DNA from 4 places in the Bradyrhizobium manausense genome. Region 2 is predicted to be linked to each of the others. Evidence: predicted binding sites of a transcription regulator. Region 2 holds the regulator's gene; each other region holds the start of a gene.
What was found. Region 2 encodes LexA, which represses DNA repair genes until DNA is damaged. Its sites were predicted from a motif close to TGTTCNNNNTGTGTTCNG; they were not measured.
Positions count from the first base shown of each region.

Region 1: uvrA (excinuclease ABC subunit UvrA) is a predicted target of LexA. The motif match lies at 3,028-3,045, and genes of this name have one in related genera.
Region 3: JQ631_RS19090 (YifB family Mg chelatase-like AAA ATPase) is a predicted target of LexA. The motif match lies at 1,786-1,803, and genes of this name have one in related genera.
Region 4: JQ631_RS00730 (PA0069 family radical SAM protein) is a predicted target of LexA. The motif match lies at 1,834-1,851, and genes of this name have one in related genera.

Region 1 is NZ_JAFCJI010000001.1:1,976,717-1,981,529, reverse strand. Features, by position in the region: partial or broken gene JQ631_RS32285 (DUF2306 domain-containing protein) at 1-72, opposite strand, end outside; gene JQ631_RS09265 (single-stranded DNA-binding protein) at 231-728, opposite strand; gene JQ631_RS09260 (outer membrane protein) at 1,155-1,925, shown strand; gene JQ631_RS09255 (outer membrane protein) at 2,162-2,845, shown strand; gene uvrA (excinuclease ABC subunit UvrA) at 3,142-4,813, shown strand, end outside.
Region 2 is NZ_JAFCJI010000001.1:1,869,442-1,874,254, forward strand. Features, by position in the region: gene JQ631_RS08730 (ComEC/Rec2 family competence protein) at 1-852, shown strand, start outside; gene JQ631_RS08735 (hypothetical protein) at 863-1,300, opposite strand; gene lexA (transcriptional repressor LexA) at 1,629-2,330, opposite strand; gene JQ631_RS08745 (molybdopterin molybdotransferase MoeA) at 2,508-3,719, opposite strand; gene JQ631_RS08750 (hypothetical protein) at 3,942-4,130, opposite strand; gene JQ631_RS08755 (HAD family hydrolase) at 4,267-4,813, opposite strand, start outside.
Region 3 is NZ_JAFCJI010000001.1:4,001,421-4,006,233, forward strand. Features, by position in the region: gene JQ631_RS19075 (CpaE/TadZ family protein) at 1-390, shown strand, start outside; gene JQ631_RS19080 (tetratricopeptide repeat protein) at 440-1,219, opposite strand; gene JQ631_RS19085 (PilZ domain-containing protein) at 1,390-1,635, opposite strand; gene JQ631_RS19090 (YifB family Mg chelatase-like AAA ATPase) at 1,852-3,390, shown strand; gene JQ631_RS19095 (hypothetical protein) at 3,500-3,970, shown strand; gene JQ631_RS19100 (ATP-binding protein) at 4,146-4,813, shown strand, end outside.
Region 4 is NZ_JAFCJI010000001.1:148,491-153,303, reverse strand. Features, by position in the region: gene rnhB (ribonuclease HII) at 1-91, opposite strand, end outside; gene JQ631_RS00735 (VOC family protein) at 169-624, opposite strand; gene JQ631_RS00730 (PA0069 family radical SAM protein) at 649-1,812, opposite strand; gene JQ631_RS00725 (RMD1 family protein) at 2,000-2,839, opposite strand; gene JQ631_RS00720 (glycosyltransferase family protein) at 3,083-3,658, shown strand; gene JQ631_RS00715 (bifunctional helix-turn-helix transcriptional regulator/GNAT family N-acetyltransferase) at 3,721-4,650, shown strand.

The sequences.
Region 1 (4,813 bases), 110 kb from region 2:
AAACGCCGTCATCGCCGCAAAGGCGTGCAGCGGGATCGCCGGAGCCGCATCAAGCAGCGGCGCGAGACTCACATCGCGACCTCTGGCCAAAATTCACATCGCGCCCCCGTCAAAGGCTTGAGGCGATACATGAGGCAGCCCGGAAAACCCGAGGCCACCCGGTCGATTGGCAAGAAATCCTGCCGCATTACGCGAGCCAGGCAAAGTTCGGAGCGAAGCTCTCCTCCGCCTCAGAACGGGATGTCGTCGTCCATGTCGTTGCTGCGGCCACCGCCGCCGGCGGCAACGGGGCGGCGCGGTGCGCTGCTGACGGGACCGGACGAGCCGAAATCGCCGCCCGGCTCGTCGCCGAAGCTGCCGCCTCCTCCGCCACCGCCGCGGCCGTCGAGCATCGTCAGCGTCGAGTTGAAGCCCTGGAGCACGACTTCAGTGGAGTATTTCTCGGCACCCTGCTGATCGGTCCATTTGCGGGTCTGAAGCGCGCCCTCGATGTAAACCTTGGCGCCCTTCTTCAGATACTGCTCGGCGACCTTGCAGAGCCCTTCGTTGAAGATCACGACGCGATGCCACTCGGTCTTTTCCTTGCGCTCGCCGCTGTTCTTGTCGCGCCAGGTCTCCGACGTCGCGATGCTCAGATTGGCGATCGGCCGCCCGTCCTGGGTGCGGCGGATTTCCGGATCCTTGCCGAGATTTCCAACCAGAATGACCTTGTTGACGCTTCCCGCCATCGCCGCTCTCCACTCCAAATGCCACTGAATTTCGAAGGCGCGCCCGCGCTGCCGCCTGTTGGGCCGACCCTATACGCTTACAAGGGTCGATCGGCCCGCCGCACCCTCGGTTATCCCCACATATAGCATCAGCCGGACATTTGTTCCAGATTTGTTCCTTGATCAAAATCGATGCGACCCAAGCGTGTATGCAGGTATCCGGTGCCGCTGTGCACGTCGCCATGCATTGGAACCCAACGACATCGGAAAATGCTTTAACATTCATTAGGTTACGTGCATGTCAGTTGACCAGCGAGTGTTGCATTCCAGCGACGGACTCGCCCTCCCGCTTGGACTACGCTTGCCTCGGAATTGGTTCTTATGGGCGTCGCGCCTGATTGACCGCTTCGGGGGACTTCTGAAGCGGACGACACTGGGGAGACTGCAATGAAGAAAATTCTATTTGGTACAATTGGTATTGTTGCGCTCGGCTTGTCTGCACCGGCGAGTGCCGCGGATCTTGCGGCCCGTCCCTACACCAAGGCGCCGGCCCCGATGATCGCCACCATCTACGATTGGAGCGGCTTCTACATCGGCATCAACGGCGGCGGCGGTTCGAGCCACAAATGCTGGGACAACCTCGTTCTCGGCGGCGGTGTATTCCTCGGAGCCGAAGGCTGCCACAACGCCACCGGCGGCACGATCGGTGGCCAGGTCGGCTATCGCTGGCAATCGGGCAACTGGGTGTTCGGCCTCGAAGGTCAGGGCAACTGGGCCGACTTCTCCGGCGACAATGTCAGCAATTTCATCCTGACCCAGCGTAACCGATCGAGGATTGACGCATTCGGCCTGTTCACGGGCCAGATCGGCTATGCTTGGAACAACGTGCTGTTCTACGTGAAGGGCGGCGGCGCCGTGGTCGCGGACAAGTTCGACATCTACACCGCGCCCGGCTTCGTCGGCGCGGGCACCCTGCTCGCCTCCAGCAGCGACACCCGCTGGGGTGGCACGGTGGGCGCCGGGCTCGAGTTCGGCTTCGCGCCGAACTGGACCGTGGGCTTCGAATACGACCACATCTTCCTCGGCGATCGGACGCTCACGCTCAACGCACCTGTCGGCGGCGGCGCATTCCAGACCGACCGCATCAGCCAGAACGTCGACATGGGTCTCGTCCGCATCAACTATCGCTGGGGCGGCCCGGTCATCGCGAAGTACTGATCTCTCTGAAATTGCTCGCAGATCAAAGGCCGGCCTCGCGCCGGCCTTTTTGCTGCGTGTTCCCACTGGGGAACTATAGGTCAGCGAGTATTACATTTTGTATCTGTTGTGACTTTTCGGAGACACAACTTATGGCTTCAGTGGTGTAAGCACGACATCAGTTGGACCAAGACGTCCGCTGCCCTTCCGGCGCACGGAAGGCAACAACAGAAACTGGGACTGGGATTAGGTTGAAAATGAAAAAGATCTTGTTGGCTTCGGTCGCTCTGATCGCCCTCACTGGCGCCGCTTCGGCTGCCGACCTGGCGGCTCGCCACTACACCAAGGCTCCGGTCGCCGTGGCCTCGGTCTATAACTGGACCGGCTTCTACCTCGGTGTCGTCGGTGGCGGCGCTTGGGAAGATGCAAACTCCCCGCGCATGCAGGGCGGCTTCGTCGGCGGCACCGCCGGCTACAACTGGCAGACCGGCAACGTCGTGTTTGGCGTTGAGGCCGATGGCGCCTGGGCTGACGTCAACGCTTCTGCCGCTGGCGTCGTGATCGTTCCCGGCCTCGGCGCGATCCCGACCAGCGTGAGCTCAAAGACGGATGCGATGGGCACCGTGCGCGGCCGCATTGGCTGGGCTGTCAACAACGTGCTGCTGTACGGCACCGGCGGCTATGCCTGGATCGACAACAAGATCACCGCCACCCTCGGCGCTGCGTCGATCTCGGACAGCAAGTTCCACTCCGGTTGGACTGTCGGCGCGGGCGTCGAAGCCTTCTTCGCTCCGCAGTGGTCGGTCAAGGGCGAGTATCTCTATCGCAGCCTCGGCGGCGAGACCTACTTCGGCGCCGTTCCTACCGGTACGGTCAACTTCCACACCGTGCAGGTCGGCGTGAACTATCACTTCAACGGCCCGGTGGTTGCGAAGTACTGATCTCTGGAGTGCTGATCTGACGTACTGGGCGTCACGATCGACTTCGCATCGACACGAAAGGCCGGCCTCGCGCCGGCCTTTTGCCGTTCCATCGGGTCGCGATCGCCCACCGCTGCTGCCAAGTCCCGCCAGCGCAACAACAATCCGTTGACGATTCGCAAGTCCCTCTGGAAATCCGCCTCCGTTCTTCCTACGTTCGCTCATATACCCATTGGCGCCGATCCCGGTTCCGGGCGAAGCGTGCCTTTTACGTCGGCGCGATTGCGCACCTTTGGGATTCCTTGAGGGCAACTCGGATGGATGAAGTGATCAAGGCGAAGCGCCAACAGCAGACCGCAGGCTCGAGCCGGCACGCAATCACGATCCGTGGCGCGCGCGAGCACAACCTCAAGAACATCGACGTCGAGATTCCCCGCGACAAGCTCGTTGTGTTCACCGGCCTGTCGGGCTCGGGCAAATCGTCACTCGCTTTCGACACCATCTATGCGGAGGGCCAGCGTCGTTACGTCGAGTCCCTGTCGGCCTATGCGCGCCAATTCCTCGAGATGATGCAGAAGCCCGATGTCGACCAGATCGACGGCCTGTCGCCGGCGATCTCGATCGAGCAGAAGACGACGTCGAAGAATCCGCGCTCGACCGTCGGCACCGTCACCGAGATCTACGACTACATGCGCCTCTTATGGGCGCGCGTCGGCGTGCCCTATTCACCCGCCACGGGACTTCCGATCGAGAGCCAGACTGTCTCGCAGATGGTCGACCGCGTGCTGGCGCTGCCTGAAGGCACCCGCCTCTATCTGCTCGCGCCGGTCGTCCGCGGCCGCAAGGGCGAGTACCGCAAGGAGCTCGCCGAATGGCTCAAGAAGGGGTTTCAGCGCGTCAAGATCGACGGCACCTTCTACGAGCTCGCGGAAGCCCCTGTTCTCGACAAGAAATTCCCGCATGACATCGACGTCGTGGTCGACCGCATCGTGGTGCGCGCCGATATCGGCCAGCGCCTCGCTGAAAGCTTTGAGACCGCGCTGAAGCTCGCCGAAGGCCTCGCCGTGATCGAGTATGCCGATGCACCGGCCGCGGCTGCGCCCGCCGAAGAGAAAGAGAAAAAGAAGACCGCAAAGATCCACGACAAGAGCGGGCCCGAGCGCATCCTGTTCTCGGAAAAGTTCGCTTGCCCCGTCTCCGGCTTCACCATCCCCGAGATCGAGCCGCGCCTGTTCTCGTTCAACAATCCCTATGGAGCGTGCCCAGCCTGCGGCGGCCTCGGCGTCGAGCAGCATGTCGACGAGGACCTCGTCATCCCCGACAGGGAGCTCGCCATCGGCAAGGGCGCGATTGCGCCCTGGGCCAAGTCGTCGTCGCCTTACTACGTGCAGACGCTGACTGCGCTCGGCAAGCACTACAAGTTCACGCTGACCACCAAGTGGAAGGACCTGCCGAAGAAGACGCAGAACGCGATCCTCCACGGCTCCGGCGAGGACGAGATCAAGTTCTCCTACGAGGACGGCGTCCGCTCCTACGACACCAAGAAGCCGTTCGAGGGCGTGATCACCAACATCAACCGCCGCTACCGGGAAACCGAGAGCGAGTGGGCGCGTGAAGAACTCGCGAAGTATTTCCACGACGTGCCCTGCGGCGCCTGCAACGGTTTCCGGCTGAAGCCCGAAGCGCTCTGCGTCAAGGTGGGCGGCAAGCACATCGGCGAGATTTCGGAGATGTCTGTCAAGGGCGCCGGCGCGTGGTTCGAGACCGTGCCGGAGGCGCTCAACACGCAGCAGAACGAGATTGCCGGTCGCATCCTCAAGGAAATCCGCGAGCGCCTCACCTTCCTGCTCGACGTCGGCCTCAACTATCTCACCCTCTCCCGCTCCTCCGGCACGCTGTCCGGCGGCGAGAGCCAACGCATCCGCCTGGCCTCGCAGATCGGCTCGGGCCTGACGGGCGTGCTCTATGTGCTGGACGAGCCGTCGATCG
Region 2 (4,813 bases):
CTCGCCAATCTTGGCGCGATGCCGGTGGTGTCCGCGCTGGTGATGCCGGCGGGGCTGCTCGGACTGCTCGCGGCACCCTTCGGACTCGACGGTGTGTTCTGGTGGCTGATGGGAATCGGCATCGACTGGATGGTGGCGGTGTCGCGCTGGGTGGCCGCGCTGCCCGGCGCGATCGGCCACGTCGCGGCCTTCGGGACTGCGCCGCTGATTGCAGCCAGCCTCGGCCTGATCCTGATGGGTCTGTTGCGCTCGCCACTGCGCTGGTCGGGCGCGTGCGTGCTCGTGGCGGCGACGATCTGGGGCCTGTCCGTCCGGCAGCCCGATATTCTCATCGCCGGCGACGGCCAGAACGTCGCGGTGCGGGGCAGGGATGGGCAACTGCATCTGATCAGGACGAAGAAGGACAATTTCCTGCTGAAGGAGTGGCTCGCGGCGGATGCTGATCCGCGCGATGCTACGAGCGCCTCGCTCGGTGATGGTGTGTCGTGCGACGAGGCCGGCTGCGTGATGCCGCTCGCCGACGGCCGCATGATTGCGCTCTCGCTACGCATCGACGCCCTGGCCGACGATTGCAGCCGTGCCGCGCTGGTGGTGACGACAAGGCCGGCGCCGCCGGATTGCGCCGCGATGGTGGTCGATCGGCCGCGTCTTGCGCGCCAGGGTGCGCTGGCGCTGACGCAGCGTGGCGACGGTTTTGCGATCCAATCGGTGAAGGCGAGGGGCGCAAACCGCCCCTGGTCGCCGGCGGCGGCCGGCGATGGAGATTTCGAACAGATCCTCATGCCGCGGTCGGCAGCTCCGCGCGCCAAAGATGCGACTCCGTCGGAGGCCGATCTTCAAGCCGAGGACTGAAGTCGACTTTTCAGCCGATCGGCAGGCGCGGGGGCGTCGTCGTGCGGCTGTCGGCGACCACTTGCGGCTTTTGCTCACGCTCGCCGAGCGGCTGCGTCACGGGCAGTTGCAGCACGGTCGCGCGCTGGCCCTCGACGAGCTGCGTCACCAGCACGTATTTGCCATCGGGGAATTCGATCGCGTCGTGATGACGATCGGGAATGTGCGGATCGATCTTGCCGAACTTGCCGACGCGCGAGTTGACGGTGCGCGTCCAGATCCACCTGTTGTCGTAACGGACGTTGTCGGCGAAGGCGAGCTCCGTTCCCGGCAGCAGGCAGACCGCGACCGACATATCGGCTTCGGAGGCGAAGCCGCGCGTCGAGGTGCCGCGGAAGGTTGTCGTGACGATCGTCTCGCCGACTTCTGCGGGACGCGTCGCAACGGCATGCAGGCTATAGTCACACATCGGGTGCTCCTCAGTCAGGATAGCAACCCGCGCCTCTGTCTTGCGAGGCGCAGGCCTCTATCAGAGTGGAAGCGTAAAAAACTCTGCCCGGTTGTAGGCAAATCTGCGGCTCGCGTGCGCGAGCCGCGATCACATTATCTTTCCCAAATCCGTAGGAACAAAGCCCACCCGCGCGCATTTTGCAGGCGCGCTACAGCGACCTGAACTGCCTTGTGCGTGCCGAGGATGTCGCGCTGGGAGAGGGGGCTGGATAGCCTGTGCAAGACCGGAAAAACTATCCAGCCGAGCGGACAATCGTCCGCTCCAATCGTCGATCGCGCGTGAGCGCTCAATACTTCCGGTACAGCCCGATCAGCTTGCCCTGGATCTTGACCCGGTTGGGCGGCAGGATGCGGACCTCATAGGCGGCATTCGCCGGCTCGAGCGCGATCGAGGCGCCGCGGCGCCGGAAGCGCTTCAAGGTTGCCTCCTCGTCATCGATCAGAGCGACCACGATATCGCCGGTGTCACAGCTCTCGTTGCGCTGGATCAGCGCCATGTCGCCGTCGAGAATGCCGGCTTCCACCATCGAGTCGCCGCGCACTTCGAGCGCATAGTGCTCGCCCGCACCGAGCATGTCGGGCGGGACGCTGATGGTGTGGCTGCGGGTCTGCAGCGCCTCGATCGGGGTACCGGCCGCAATCCGGCCCATGACGGGCACCGCGACGGGACGCTCGCCCTCTTCGGCGGACGGGCTGGACGTCGTACGCACCTTGCCGAGATTGCCCTCGATGACGCTCGGCGTGAAACCGCGGCGGCTCCCGGCGGCGGCCTGGAGCTCAGGCAGCTTGATCACCTCGATCGCGCGGGCACGGTTGGGCAGGCGGCGGATGAAGCCGCGCTCCTCCAGCGCCGTGATCAGGCGATGGATGCCTGACTTCGAGCGCAGATCGAGCGCATCCTTCATCTCGTCGAAGGAGGGCGGCACGCCGCTTTCCTTCAGGCGCTCGCTGATGAACCGCAGGAGTTCGTATTGTTTGCGCGTTAACATCTCGACCAAAATCCCCCTGACGATGTCGTTCGATTCCGAGACGCTGAATTTCAGCAATAAGCCGCTACATGCTCGAAACAAATCATGAACGGACACTATATGTTCGATACATGTTCCGCAACTGCTTAATTTACAGTGAACGCGACAAACTTCGCGGAACGGTTGCGAACGCTGCAGTCAGGCGGGCAGTCGCAACACCTCGCAGGGCGCTCCCGCTTCGGCCTTCGGCGCGAACGGCGCGCGCACGAGAAGTGCCTGTGCCGCAGCGAGATTCGCAAGCAGCGAGGAGTCCTGGTGGTTGACGGGAAGCGCGACGAGCGTGCCATCATCACGCAGATCGAGGCGCGCGCGCAGGTAATCCTCGCGCTGGTCATTGGCGCCGACGTCGCGGCCGAGCACGGCGCGTTCACGGCGGTGATGGACAACCGAGCGGCCCGACAACGCGCGAATCAGCGGCACCATGAACAGGAAGCCGCAGACGTAGGATGACACTGGATTGCCGGGCAGGCCGATCACGCGCATCGCCCCGAGCTGTCCGTTCATCATCGGCTTGCCCGGCCGCATCGCGATCTTCCAGAATGCCATCGCGGTGCCTTCGTCGCGGAGTGCCTGCTGCACCAGATCGTGGTCGCCGACCGAGGCGCCGCCGGTCGTGATCAGGATGTCGGCGCCGGATTCGCGGGCGCGGCGGATGCCTGATGCGGTTGCAGCAAGCGTGTCGGCGGCAATCCCGAGGTCGATGGTGTCGGCGCCTTCGCTGCGGGCGAGGGCGTGCAGGGCGTAACCGTTGGAATAGACGATCTGACCGTGGCCGGGTGTGCTGCCCGGCATCACCAGCTCATCACCCGTCGCGAGAATCGCGACCTTCGGACGGCGGCGGACTGCGAGCTGCGGATGATTCATGCCGGCGGCGAGCGCAAGGTCGCGCTCGGTGAGCCGCGCACCTTTGCGCAGGAGCACGTCACCCTCGCGGAAGTCGATGCCGGCCGGGCGTATATGCCGCCCGGTGACGGCGGCTTCCGTGATCGTGATGCGGCTGCCGTCGGCGACGGTGTCCTCCTGGATCACGACCGCATCCGCGCCATCGGGCACGACACCGCCGGTGAAAATCCGCACGGCTTCGCCCGAGCCGACGGTGCCTCCGTAGGGACGGCCGGCTGCGACCTCTCCAATGACAGTGAGCTGCGTGTCGACCTTGGCTGCATCAGCCGCACGAACGGCATAGCCATCCATCGCCGACATCGCCTGCGGCGGCTGCGTCCGCCGCGCCGCGACATCGCGCGCGAGCACGCGATGGAAGGCTTGATCAAGGGCGATGGTTTCTTCAGGCAGGGGCTCCGCGCCGGCAAGCACCGCGGCGAGCGCATCGGATACCGGCATCAGGGCCACGGGTGAAAACTCCAGCTGCGCCCGTTCGGGCAAATCGGCGGCGAGAGTTCTAGCCGAGTGCAGGCGCAGAGGCAAAACGGGGGGCGCGCAGGATTTATCCTGTGCCATCCGCTCGGCGACGAAGGTGGAGCATCAAATGCGTTGCGGCAAATGATCCAAACGGGCGAGGCTGACCTGGACGCGGATCGCCGTGGCGAGGACGAGAGCCACGGCCGGTGTCGGTCAGGTCCCCGGCACCTTGGCCGGACTGACGTCCGGCGCTTTTGGATCCTTGTCGGGCATAGGATCGGCCTGTGCCTTCAGGTCGGCCGCCTTGCTGATCAATTTTGCTGAAAGCTCAGAATCCGAGGTGGTCCTGGCGAATTTCATCAGCAGGGAGGCCTGCTTGGTGAGGTAGGTTTTGCCCAACACGTCGATACGTCCGATGTAGAATTCCCAACGGACTCATGAGTCCGGAGGCGGTCATTCGTTCCCGGAACTTCGTATAAAAATGCACAGAGCGTTTTGGTTCCTGGGTTCCGGGCGAAATTGTTCCGGAATCACCGGGTCAGATCCCCAGCGCCCGCAGCGCCTTCCCGACATCGGTGGGCGAGGTGACGTGCACTCCGGTCAGCCCTCGGGCCCGGGCGCCTTCGACGTTCTCGGCGAGGTCGTCGAAGAACACGATCCGGTTCGCCGGCACGCCGATCGCGGTGACGACATGGTCGAAGGCTTCCGCATCCGGTTTGCGCAGGCCGATGCTGGAGGACAGATAGAGCTCGCGGAAATGGCCGAGCAGGTCGGCATATTCCTTCGAGAAGTAATCCACGTGTGGGCGGTTGGTGTTGGAGAAGGCATAGACCGGCATCTGCCGCGCTGCGCGCGGCAGCAATTCTGCGATGTCGGGCATCTCGCCGGCGAAGATCGCGTTCCATCCCTCCAGGAACTGCGCATCCGAAATGCCGATGCCGAGCGATGAGCGGAGCGACTGAAAGTAATCCTCGTCGCTGATCTTGCCGACCTCGTGCAGCCGGTAGGCCTCGTCGCGCACATAGCGCGCGACGATGGCTTCGGGCATGCAGCCCGCATGTCCCGCCCAGCAGGCGATCGCCTTG
Region 3 (4,813 bases), 2.1 Mb from region 2:
CTCGCAAACTTGCGTAACACCAAAAACATGCTGTCGGTGCTCAAGTCGGCGCGGCCCAACGACCGGCCGCCGCTCTACTGCATCAACCAGGTCGGCATGCACAAGCGCGCCGAGATCGACGTCAAGTCCTTCGCCAAGACCATGGAGAGCCAGCCACTCGCGGTGATCCCGTTCGATTCAAAGCTGTTCTCGACCGCGGCGAACAACGGCCAGATGATCGCGGAGGTCTCCAGGAGCCATCGCACCACCGAGCTGTTCCAGAACATGGCCAACCGCCTTGCCGGCCGCGGCGAGGTGAAGAAGCCCAGGCGTTCGCTGCTCGGACCGCTGCTGAAGAAGCTGAAGGGCAAGACGACGCGCGGATCGGCGCCGCATCGCAAGGCGTCTTGAAGGCGAGAATCTTTAAGGCGGAAATCGCGAAGACCGGAAAGAGGGCGGACTATTTGTCCGCCCTTTGCTGTTTCTTGGCCAGCAACTGGCGCAGCGCCGCGATCTTGGCCGCGGCCTGGTCTGGCGGCAAATCTGCCTTCACAAGGTTTTCAGCCTCGGTCTGGCGGCCTTGCAATCCCAGCACGAGCGCGAGATTGGCGCGGACCCGCGCATCGTTCTGGTTGCGCTGATAGGCGCGGCCCAGCACCTGTTCGGCCTTCGGCAGATTGTTTTGCAGCATATAGGACAGGCCGAGATTGGACAGCACCGTCGGCTCGTCGGGCACGATCTTCAGCGCTGCGGCGTAATATTGCTGCGCCTCCTCGTTGCGGCCGAGTTGATCGAGCACTGCGCCCTGTGCCGACAGGATGTGCCAGTCGGGATCTTCAGGCGTGTGCGCGCGGCTCAGCACGTCGAAGGCCTGCTGAAAGTTGCCATTGTCGGCGAGCGCGCGGCCGTAGCCGGCCAGCAACGCCTTGTTGCTGGGATGGGCGAGCACCGCCTGCTCCATCACCGCAACCGCCTGGGCGCGCTGGCCGGTCTCGCGCAACGCCTTGACGTATTCGAGGGCGACATTGGGATCGCTGGGCTTGGCGCGATAGCGCGCGTGCAAGGCGTCCATATTGGACCTGGCGTCCGCCGTGGCCGTGGGTTCGGATTTGTTGCTGGCGCCGAGCGCGCCGGTCACATCGTCCAGGCCGGTGGTCTGGCAGCCACCGAGGGCAAGGACCGCGAGCGCGGGAAGCAGGAGTCTCGCCGGGGAGGCGGCAAGGGACGAACGCTTGGACATACTCTGATCACCGCGGGCGGACTGATCAGAGATGCTTTGCCCATTAACGCTAAAGTCCGGTTAAGGACGCGTCCTTATGCGACTCAATTGTTGGCGCATGATCTCCGCGCAAACGCGTTCCGCGTTCGTCGCGAGGGGAAAGCGGCTTCACACTTTTCCGGATCAAGCGCTCAGTCGGTAAATTCCGCACCGAATTCGCAGCCGATGCGCCAGCGCAGGCGGCACTGACGGGAATAATCCGGCGCGAAGATAATGGTGAATTGCGGCGGCACCTCGAGAAACTCCGCCACCACCTTCACACCCCCGTCCGAGATATCCGTAATCGTGCAGTCCCTCGGCAGCGAGCCGGCGCCAAAATGAATCTTGGCAAGCCGGGTGCAAACCCGTCGTTCGCTTCTGCGGCGATTTGCAAGCATTTGAATTCTTCACCCGTTAGATCACGGCCCATCCCGCAACCCTAGGAGTAGCGAACATGTGTTGGGATGTGCTGAGGAGAGCCGCTCGCATTCGAGACGTAGTGTCTGGAACCCGTTTACGTTTGGTTAGGGCTTGCGGCGCCTGGTTTTCGTTCCCGTATTGTTCTTGCCAGGACGGCCGAGCTCTGCTACCCCTAATTGTGGACGAGGGCAGGCATGGTTCAGCGGGTTTCGACAGTCGCCTTTGAGGGGATCGAGGCCCGCGCGGTCGACGTGCAGGTGCAGGTCGCGCCCGGCCTGCCGGCGTTCACCATCGTCGGTCTCCCGGACAAGGCCGTCTCGGAGGCGCGCGAGCGGGTCCGCTCCGCGCTGATCGCATCCGGATTGGCACTGCCGGCACGTCGGATCACCGTCAATCTCGCACCTGCCGACGTTCCGAAGGAAGGCAGCCATTACGATCTGCCGATCGCGCTCGGGCTGATGGCGGCGATCGGTGCGATCCCGCCGGATGCGCTGACCGGCTTCACCGTGCTTGGCGAGCTCGGCCTCGACGGCTCGATCGCGGCGGTGGCCGGCGTTCTGCCTGCCGCGTTCGGCGCAAATCTTCGCGAGGAGGGCTTGATCTGCCCGGCGTCTTGCGGCTCTGAAGCGGCATGGGCGAGCCCGGACATCCAGATCATCGCCGCAACCTCACTCATTCAGATTGCCAATCATTTCAAGGGCACGCAGGTGCTGTCGCGACCGGTGCCGAAGGTGCATGAGGCCGCCGCCTCGCTGCTCGATTTGCGCGACATCAAGGGCCAGGAGAGCGCCAAGCGGGCGCTGGAGATCGCGGCGGCCGGTGGCCATCACCTCCTGATGATCGGCGCGCCCGGTGCCGGCAAATCGATGCTGGCCGCGCGCCTGCCCTCGATCCTGCCGCCGCTGTCGCCGAGCGAGCTGCTCGAGGTCTCGATGATCGCTTCCGTCGCCGGCGAGATCGAGGGCGGCGCACTGACATCGCGGCGGCCGTTTCGCTCACCGCATCACTCCGCCAGCATGGCCGCGCTCACCGGCGGCGGCGCGCGTGCAAGGCCCGGCGAGGTCTCGCTGGCGCATCAGGGCGTACTGTTCCTCGACGAGTTGCCGGAGTTCGATCCGCGCGTGCTGGATTCGCTGCGTCAGCCGCTGGAGAATGGTGAAGTCTCGGTGTCGCGCGCCAATCACCGTGTCACCTACCCTGCCCGCTTCATGCTGGTCGCGGCGATGAATCCCTGCCGCTGCGGCAACGCATTCGAGCCCGGCTATGCCTGCAAGCGCGGCCGCGTCGACCGCTGTACCGGCGACTACCAGGCGCGCATCTCCGGCCCGCTGATGGACCGCATCGACCTGCGCATCGAAGTCCCGGCCGTAACCGCGGCCGACCTGATCCTGCCACCGCCGACGGAAGGCTCCGCCGAAGTTGCCGCACGCGTCGCGGCGGCGCGCGACATCCAGCTCGCCCGCTACGCGGCTGCGGGCCTGCCCCAGGTCCGCACCAATGCAGAGGCACCGGCGTCGGTTCTGGAGGACATCGCCAAGCCGGATGCCCAGGGACAGAAGCTGCTGCGCGACGCCGCCGAGACCATGCGGCTGTCGGCACGGGGCTATCACAGGGTGCTGCGGGTGGCACGCACGCTGGCCGACCTCGACGGCGCCGAGAAGATCGGCCGGCTGCATCTGGCCGAGGCGCTGTCCTACCGCGCACTCGCAGAAGATGCACGCCAGCTGGCGTGAAGCGAACGCGCATCAACCCGGCGGTAACGAGTTTCCTTTACGCTCTGCAAACCATAAGGCCCACAAGTTCCCGTACGGGCTTTGGCGTGTTCTTGGCGAGTAGAGTGTCATGTTGCGTTTCAAGATCCTGGCCTCAGTGGTTCCCTTGTTGGCGGCCGCGGTGTTCGCCCGGGGCGAGATCGGATCGGTCTCGCATCCCTGCATCGCCATTGGCGACACCTCGGTCGAGCTCACCTCCCTGTTCTGGACGGCCGGCATCCAGATCGCCTTCACCGACGATCCCGCGCAGGCGACAGTCCGGGTGCAAATCACCGACGACGCCGACGCTGCCGACTTTGCCGTGGTCGATGACGGCGCCAGCGACGAAGAAGCCAGCGCCTGCCAGGGCAATCCGTCCACGCAACTGGTCGCGATTTCCGGGCAGGCCGGCGGTGACCGTCCGACGGTTTATCTCAGCACCGAAGGCCCGGCCGACTACCGCATCTATGTCCGCTCGAAGACGTTTTCCCAGAAGGAAGCGGCGGCTCTGATCGTTGGCGCCCGCGGCGGCCGCCGACCTCTCCAGGCCGCCTCGCTTTAAAGTTTGAGCATGATCTCTACGGAAAACCGCTGCACACTTTTCCGGATCATGCTCTGAGGCGTTAACACCTCGTCAACCCAGTTTCGAGGCGACCCGAAAGCCTCAAGCTGTTCGCAAGGTCGGCAAGACATCGTCGCGCACGGCGGTGGCAGGTTTCGAGTCGGGGTCGGTAGCGATGGGTCGGACGTTCCGGATCAAGGTGCGCATGCGCCGCTTCAGGCGACAGCACCCGAAAATCGCCTTCGCGATCCGCTCCTTCATGATCTTCTCGGCGACGTTCGGTGGCGCCTATGGCTTCGTCACCGGCAGCCGCGCGCCAAATTCCGGCTACGATCCCAACGCCTTTGCGATCGGCGCGAGCTTCCTGTTCGCGCTGGCGTGCCTTGGCCTCGCCACGCTCAGCATGCGGCTGCGCTTCGTCAACAAGCGGATGCGCAAGCTCGCCGCCCACAACGAAGCGCTGATCGACCGCAATTGGGAGCTGAAGGAAGCCGAAGAGCGTGCTCGCAGCCTGTTCGAATCCCAGGGCGACCTGATCGTGCTGCGCGACCATCACGGCCGCATCACTTTCGCCAACGACGCCTATTGCGCGCTGGCCGCTCAGGCGCGCGGCGCGCTGGTCGGCACGCGGTTTGATTTCGACGTGCTGGAGCAGGGCGACAGCGCGCGCGAAAGCAACGGCACGCGCATCCACGACCAAAGAATCTCGACCCCGCTCGGCGCGCGCTGGATCGCCTGGCGCGAAGGCTTCGTGCGGCTCGATGCCGGCCAGCCCGCCGAATTGCAGAGCGTCGGGCGCGACGTCACCGACCGCACCGAGAGCGAACGCGCGCTGTCCGATGC
Region 4 (4,813 bases), 1.7 Mb from region 2:
GGAAGCTCGCCTTGGCGGGTACCGCCTTCTTCGCAGCGACCTTCTCCGGCGCATCTTTGGCCGGCTTTTTGGCGGACTTGTCCCGAATCATGGCCGGGATCGTGCGCAAGCCGCCCGGCCAGCGCAACCGGGAACCCCTCGCAATTCCCGTTATTCAGACGAACCGCCCTACTCCGCCAGATGCACCCGCCTGTCGTCGCCGACCTCGATGCCGGGCGCGACGACGACCTCCCAGGGATGGCCGTCGGGATCGGCAAAATAGCCGGAATAGCCGCTGTAATCGGTCTCGTGCGCGGCCCTCAACAATGTTCCGCCTTTGCCGAGCGCGAACGCCAGCACCGTATCGACCTCCTCGCGTGTCGCGCAGTTCCAGGCCAGCGTGACGCCGCGGAAGGTCGTCGGCCTCGGCTGGTCCGGCAGCTTCGCGTCATCGGCAAGCTGATCCCAGGGGAACAGGCCCAGCACCGGACCACCGGTGTCGAAGAACGCAACGGCCTCGCCCGTCGCTTTCAACCGGCGCGAAAACCCGAGCGCGGCGTAGAAGGCGATGCTGGCGCGGATGTCGCGGACGCCGAGCGTGATCACCGTCAGTCGGGGCACCGGAGCCGGCAGTTCCTTACTCATCACACACCTCGTTCGCTCCGCACCCTAGAACAGGCTGAGCTGCTCGCCGTTCTGCTTCGGCCGTGCAAAATGATCCGTGGTCAGCTTCGAGCGGCGCTTGTTGAGCCCGAGCCTGTCGCAGGCGATCTCGAAGCGACGCCCGATGGTCCAGGCCATCGGTCCCGTGCCCTTCATGCGCTCGCCCCATTTCGCGTCGTAGTCGCGGCCACCGCGCATGTCGCGGATCAGCGTGAAGACGTGGCGATAGCGGTCCGGATAATTCGCCATCAGCCATTCGCGGAAGAGATCGCGCACTTCCAGCGGCAGCCGCAGCAGCACGTAGGAAGCTTCCTTGACGCCCGCATGGGTCGCGGCATCCAGGATGCGCTCGATCTCGGAATCGTTCAGCGCGGGGATGACGGGCGCCACCATGACGGTAGTCGGGATGCCGGCGTCCGAAAGCTGCTTCAACGCCTCCAGCCGCTTCGGTGGCGTCGAGGCGCGCGGCTCCATGGTGCGCGCGAGTTTCGGGTCGAGCGAGGTCACCGAGATCGCGACCTTGGCGAGGTTGCGCTTGGCCATGCGCGCGAGAATGTCGATGTCACGGGTCACAAGCGCGGATTTGGTGACGATGCCGACGGGATGGCCGGTGCGCTCCAGCACCTCCAGAATGCCGCGCATGATTTTGCGCTCGCGCTCGATCGGCTGGTAGGGATCGGTGTTGGTGCCGATCGCGATCATCCGCGGCTCGTAGCCTGACGCGGCGAGTTCCTTCTCGAGCAGCGCCGGTGCCTCGGGCTTCACGAACAGCTTCGACTCGAAGTCGAGCCCCGGCGACAGACCGAGATAGGCATGCGTCGGTCGCGCGAAGCAATAGACGCAGCCGTGCTCACAGCCGCGATAGGGATTGATCGAGCGGTCGAAACCGATATCGGGCGAGTCGTTGCGGGTGATCACCTTGCGCGATGTGTCCACCGCCACCGTCGTCCTGAACGGCGGCAGCTCTTCCAGGCTCTGCCAGCCATCGTCGAAGGCGACGCGTGCCTCGGCCTCGTAACGGCCGCTGGCATTGGACTGCGCGCCCCGCCCGCGCCGGCGCGCACGGTCGATGGCGACGCCAAGCTCGGGGAAATCGGAAGGCGCACCCGCCGGCTCGGAGGGCGCCGTGACCGGCGGGTGCTTGAGAGCAGAAGAAGAAGCTGGACTCATGCCAGCAAGATAGCACGAGAAAGGAACAAATCAAGAACAAGAATGAAAAACGCGAAAACAACCCCATGCACAGTAGCCGTCGGCGCGGGAACACGATCGATGGCGATCGGGGGTGAAGTTCGGCAAGCCCAGGACAACTCGACAACAATCGACCGCCGCACGCAACGCGCTTCAATTTCCTCGGCGCTCAGTGCGTCCCCGTAAAAATCTGGAAACATCCGATCGCGACTTCGATCACGATCAGCACCACCACGGCGATCTCGAGCCGCAGCGAGCGCTGGGTGTCGATGATGTCGGTCAGCGCATCGGCCGTCTCCGCGATGACGGTGAGCTTGCGCTCGAGCGTGTCGAGGCGCTCCTTCAGCTCATATTCGTCTTCGAGACGCGCATAGAGGCGGTCGAGCTGCGGCTTCTCCCAGAGCGCGTCGGGCTTCTCGGCGACGGCAACGCGGCCGGCGACGCGCTGCTGCACCAGCAGCGCGTTGCCGATCAGCTGCAAGATGCCCTTGCGCCGCCGCGAGGTCCGACCCTTTTCGGCGAGCTCCCGCGCGAAGGGCTCGATGACATCGAAAACCGCAGCAACACGCCGTTCGTCGCGCGCCAGCGACGTGCTCTTGGCGAGCGCGTCCGCAATCAGCAGCAGCCGCTCGTCGGAAAACCTGGCGAGGCAGATCGGCCCGCCCGGCTGGATCGCCTCGGCGTTTTCATCCTTGCAGAGCTGCGCCTGCGCGGTCTCCTCCTCGATCGGGCTGAGCTCGCCGGTCACGCGGGACTTGAGGCTGTCGAGCAGCACCTTCTCTTCCGAAGGAAGCAGGCCGATCAGCACCACGACGCCATAGCGGAAGATCACCGCGAGGCCGGCGTGGACGCGAAAGGCAGCGGGCGTCGAGGACACGGCCGCACCGATCTCGAGCCCCGACGGATTGATGCGTTCGCCCAGCATCACGGCGCGGATCCGCAAGATCGGCGTGGCGTCCGGCTTCGGCGCTGCTGGTGTCACACCAATGGGATGTTGATCGGCATTCATTGGACACATCTCGTTCTGCGCAATGTCGGCGGACAATTTGCAGCTCACGAAACCGAGATTCGCCGAAACATTCGGCAACGCGACGGACCCGCGCACGACATATTTGGCTGCGATGGACGGGCGGCGATTTACCATCGCACGCCGAAACGCCGCGCGAAAGTTGCGCTCGGCAGCGCCGCGTGTTTATGACAAGATCATAACGAGCTACGCTTCTCCCGAAGTGCGGATATTGAAGCCTCAATCATGCTGAGCGTCATCATACCGACCGAAGGCGTCGAACAGACGGCGGTCGCAACTCTGGCCCCGTTGGTACCCGGTGCCGCTGCGGGCATCATCAAGGAAGTTCTGCTGGTCGACGGCACCCGCAACGGCGTCATCGAGCGCGTAGCGGACGTCGCCGGCTGCCGTTTCATCGGTTACGAGGGATCTTCGCAAGGTGCGGCGCTCGCCGCCGGCGCGCTCCAGGCCCGTTCGCCCTGGCTGATGTTCCTTCCCGCCGGGGCCGTACTGGAAACTGGCTGGATCGACGAAACCACCCAATTCATCCAGGCCGTCGCGGCGAGCGGGCGGGATCGTGCAGCCGTGTTCCATTATGCCCGTTCCCCTTACGCCGATACCGGCCTTCGCGATGTCCTGTGGTCGATGGCGCGCAAGCTGGTCGGCCCTCTCGCCGATCAGGGGCTGTTGATCGCGCGTGACCATTACGACCGGATTGGCGGCTACCCGCCCCAGGCCCGTCGTTCCGAGGCGCGCCTGCTCAGGCGTCTTGGCCGTTCATCCCGGACGCTGCTGCGCAGCCGGATTGTCATGGTCGGTTGAGCGCATCTAATACTTGCCAAAGTCAAATGATTGCTTGACAATGGCAAGTATTGAGGTGTCCCATGCCCGACAACGCTACCAACGAACAGATCGCCGCGGTTCGCGCCTTCAACCGCTTCTATACCCGCAAGCTTGGCGTGCTCGACCAGCACCTGGGAAGGAGCCCGTTTTCGCTCAGCGAGGCCCGCGTGATCTATGAACTCGCGCATCGCGACGACGTTTCGGCGAAAGAGATCGGCAACGAGCTTGGTCTCGACCCCGGCTATCTCAGCCGCATCGTCCAAAGCTTCGACGAAAAAGGGCTGATCACCCGAACGCCCTTGCCCACGGATCGCAGGCAGTACCAGCTCAGCCTCACCGCCAAGGGCCGCCAGACCTTCGCCAAGCTGAACCTGAGCTCGCAAAATGAGGTCGCAGCAATGCTGGCCCAGCTTCCGGCCGACGATGCAGCGCGGCTCACGCAGGCGATGGCAACCATTGAGACCGTGCTGGAGCAGCGTCGAAGCCAGCCCGCCTCTGTGGTGCTGCGCAGCCATCGCGTCGGTGACATGGGCTGGGTCATCTCAAAGCAAGGCGCTGCCTATGCCGCTGACTACAATTGGGACATCAGCTACGAGGCGCTGGTCGCCGAGATCTGCGCGCAGTTCATCAAGGACTACGATGCCGCACGCGAGCACTGCTGGATCGCGGAAGTCGGCGGTGAGCCGGTTGGCTCGATCTTTCTGGTGAAGGCGACCGACGAGATCGCCAAGCTTCGCCTGCTGCAGGTTGAGAAGAAAGCACGCGGCCTCGGTGTCGGCCGCGCGCTGGTCGAGCAATGCATCCAGGGCGCGCGCGAGCGAGGCTATAACAGGATGACGCTGTGGACGCAGAGCATCCTGGTGGCCGCCCGCGGCATCTACAAGAGCGCCGGCTTCGAACTGGTCGCAACGCAGCCACATCACAGCTTCGGGCATGATCTGGTTGGCGAGACCTGGGAGCGGGATCTCTGATTGTTCCGCAACGAGCGCGATGCGCATGACTGCGCCCTCTCCCCTTGCGGGAGAGGGCTGCGCCGCAGGTAGACACAATCTCACCAGCGTGAGGGGTATTTCTCCGCGCATTCCGTGCGGATGATAGATACCCCTCATCCGGCGCTTCGCGCCGCCTTCTCCC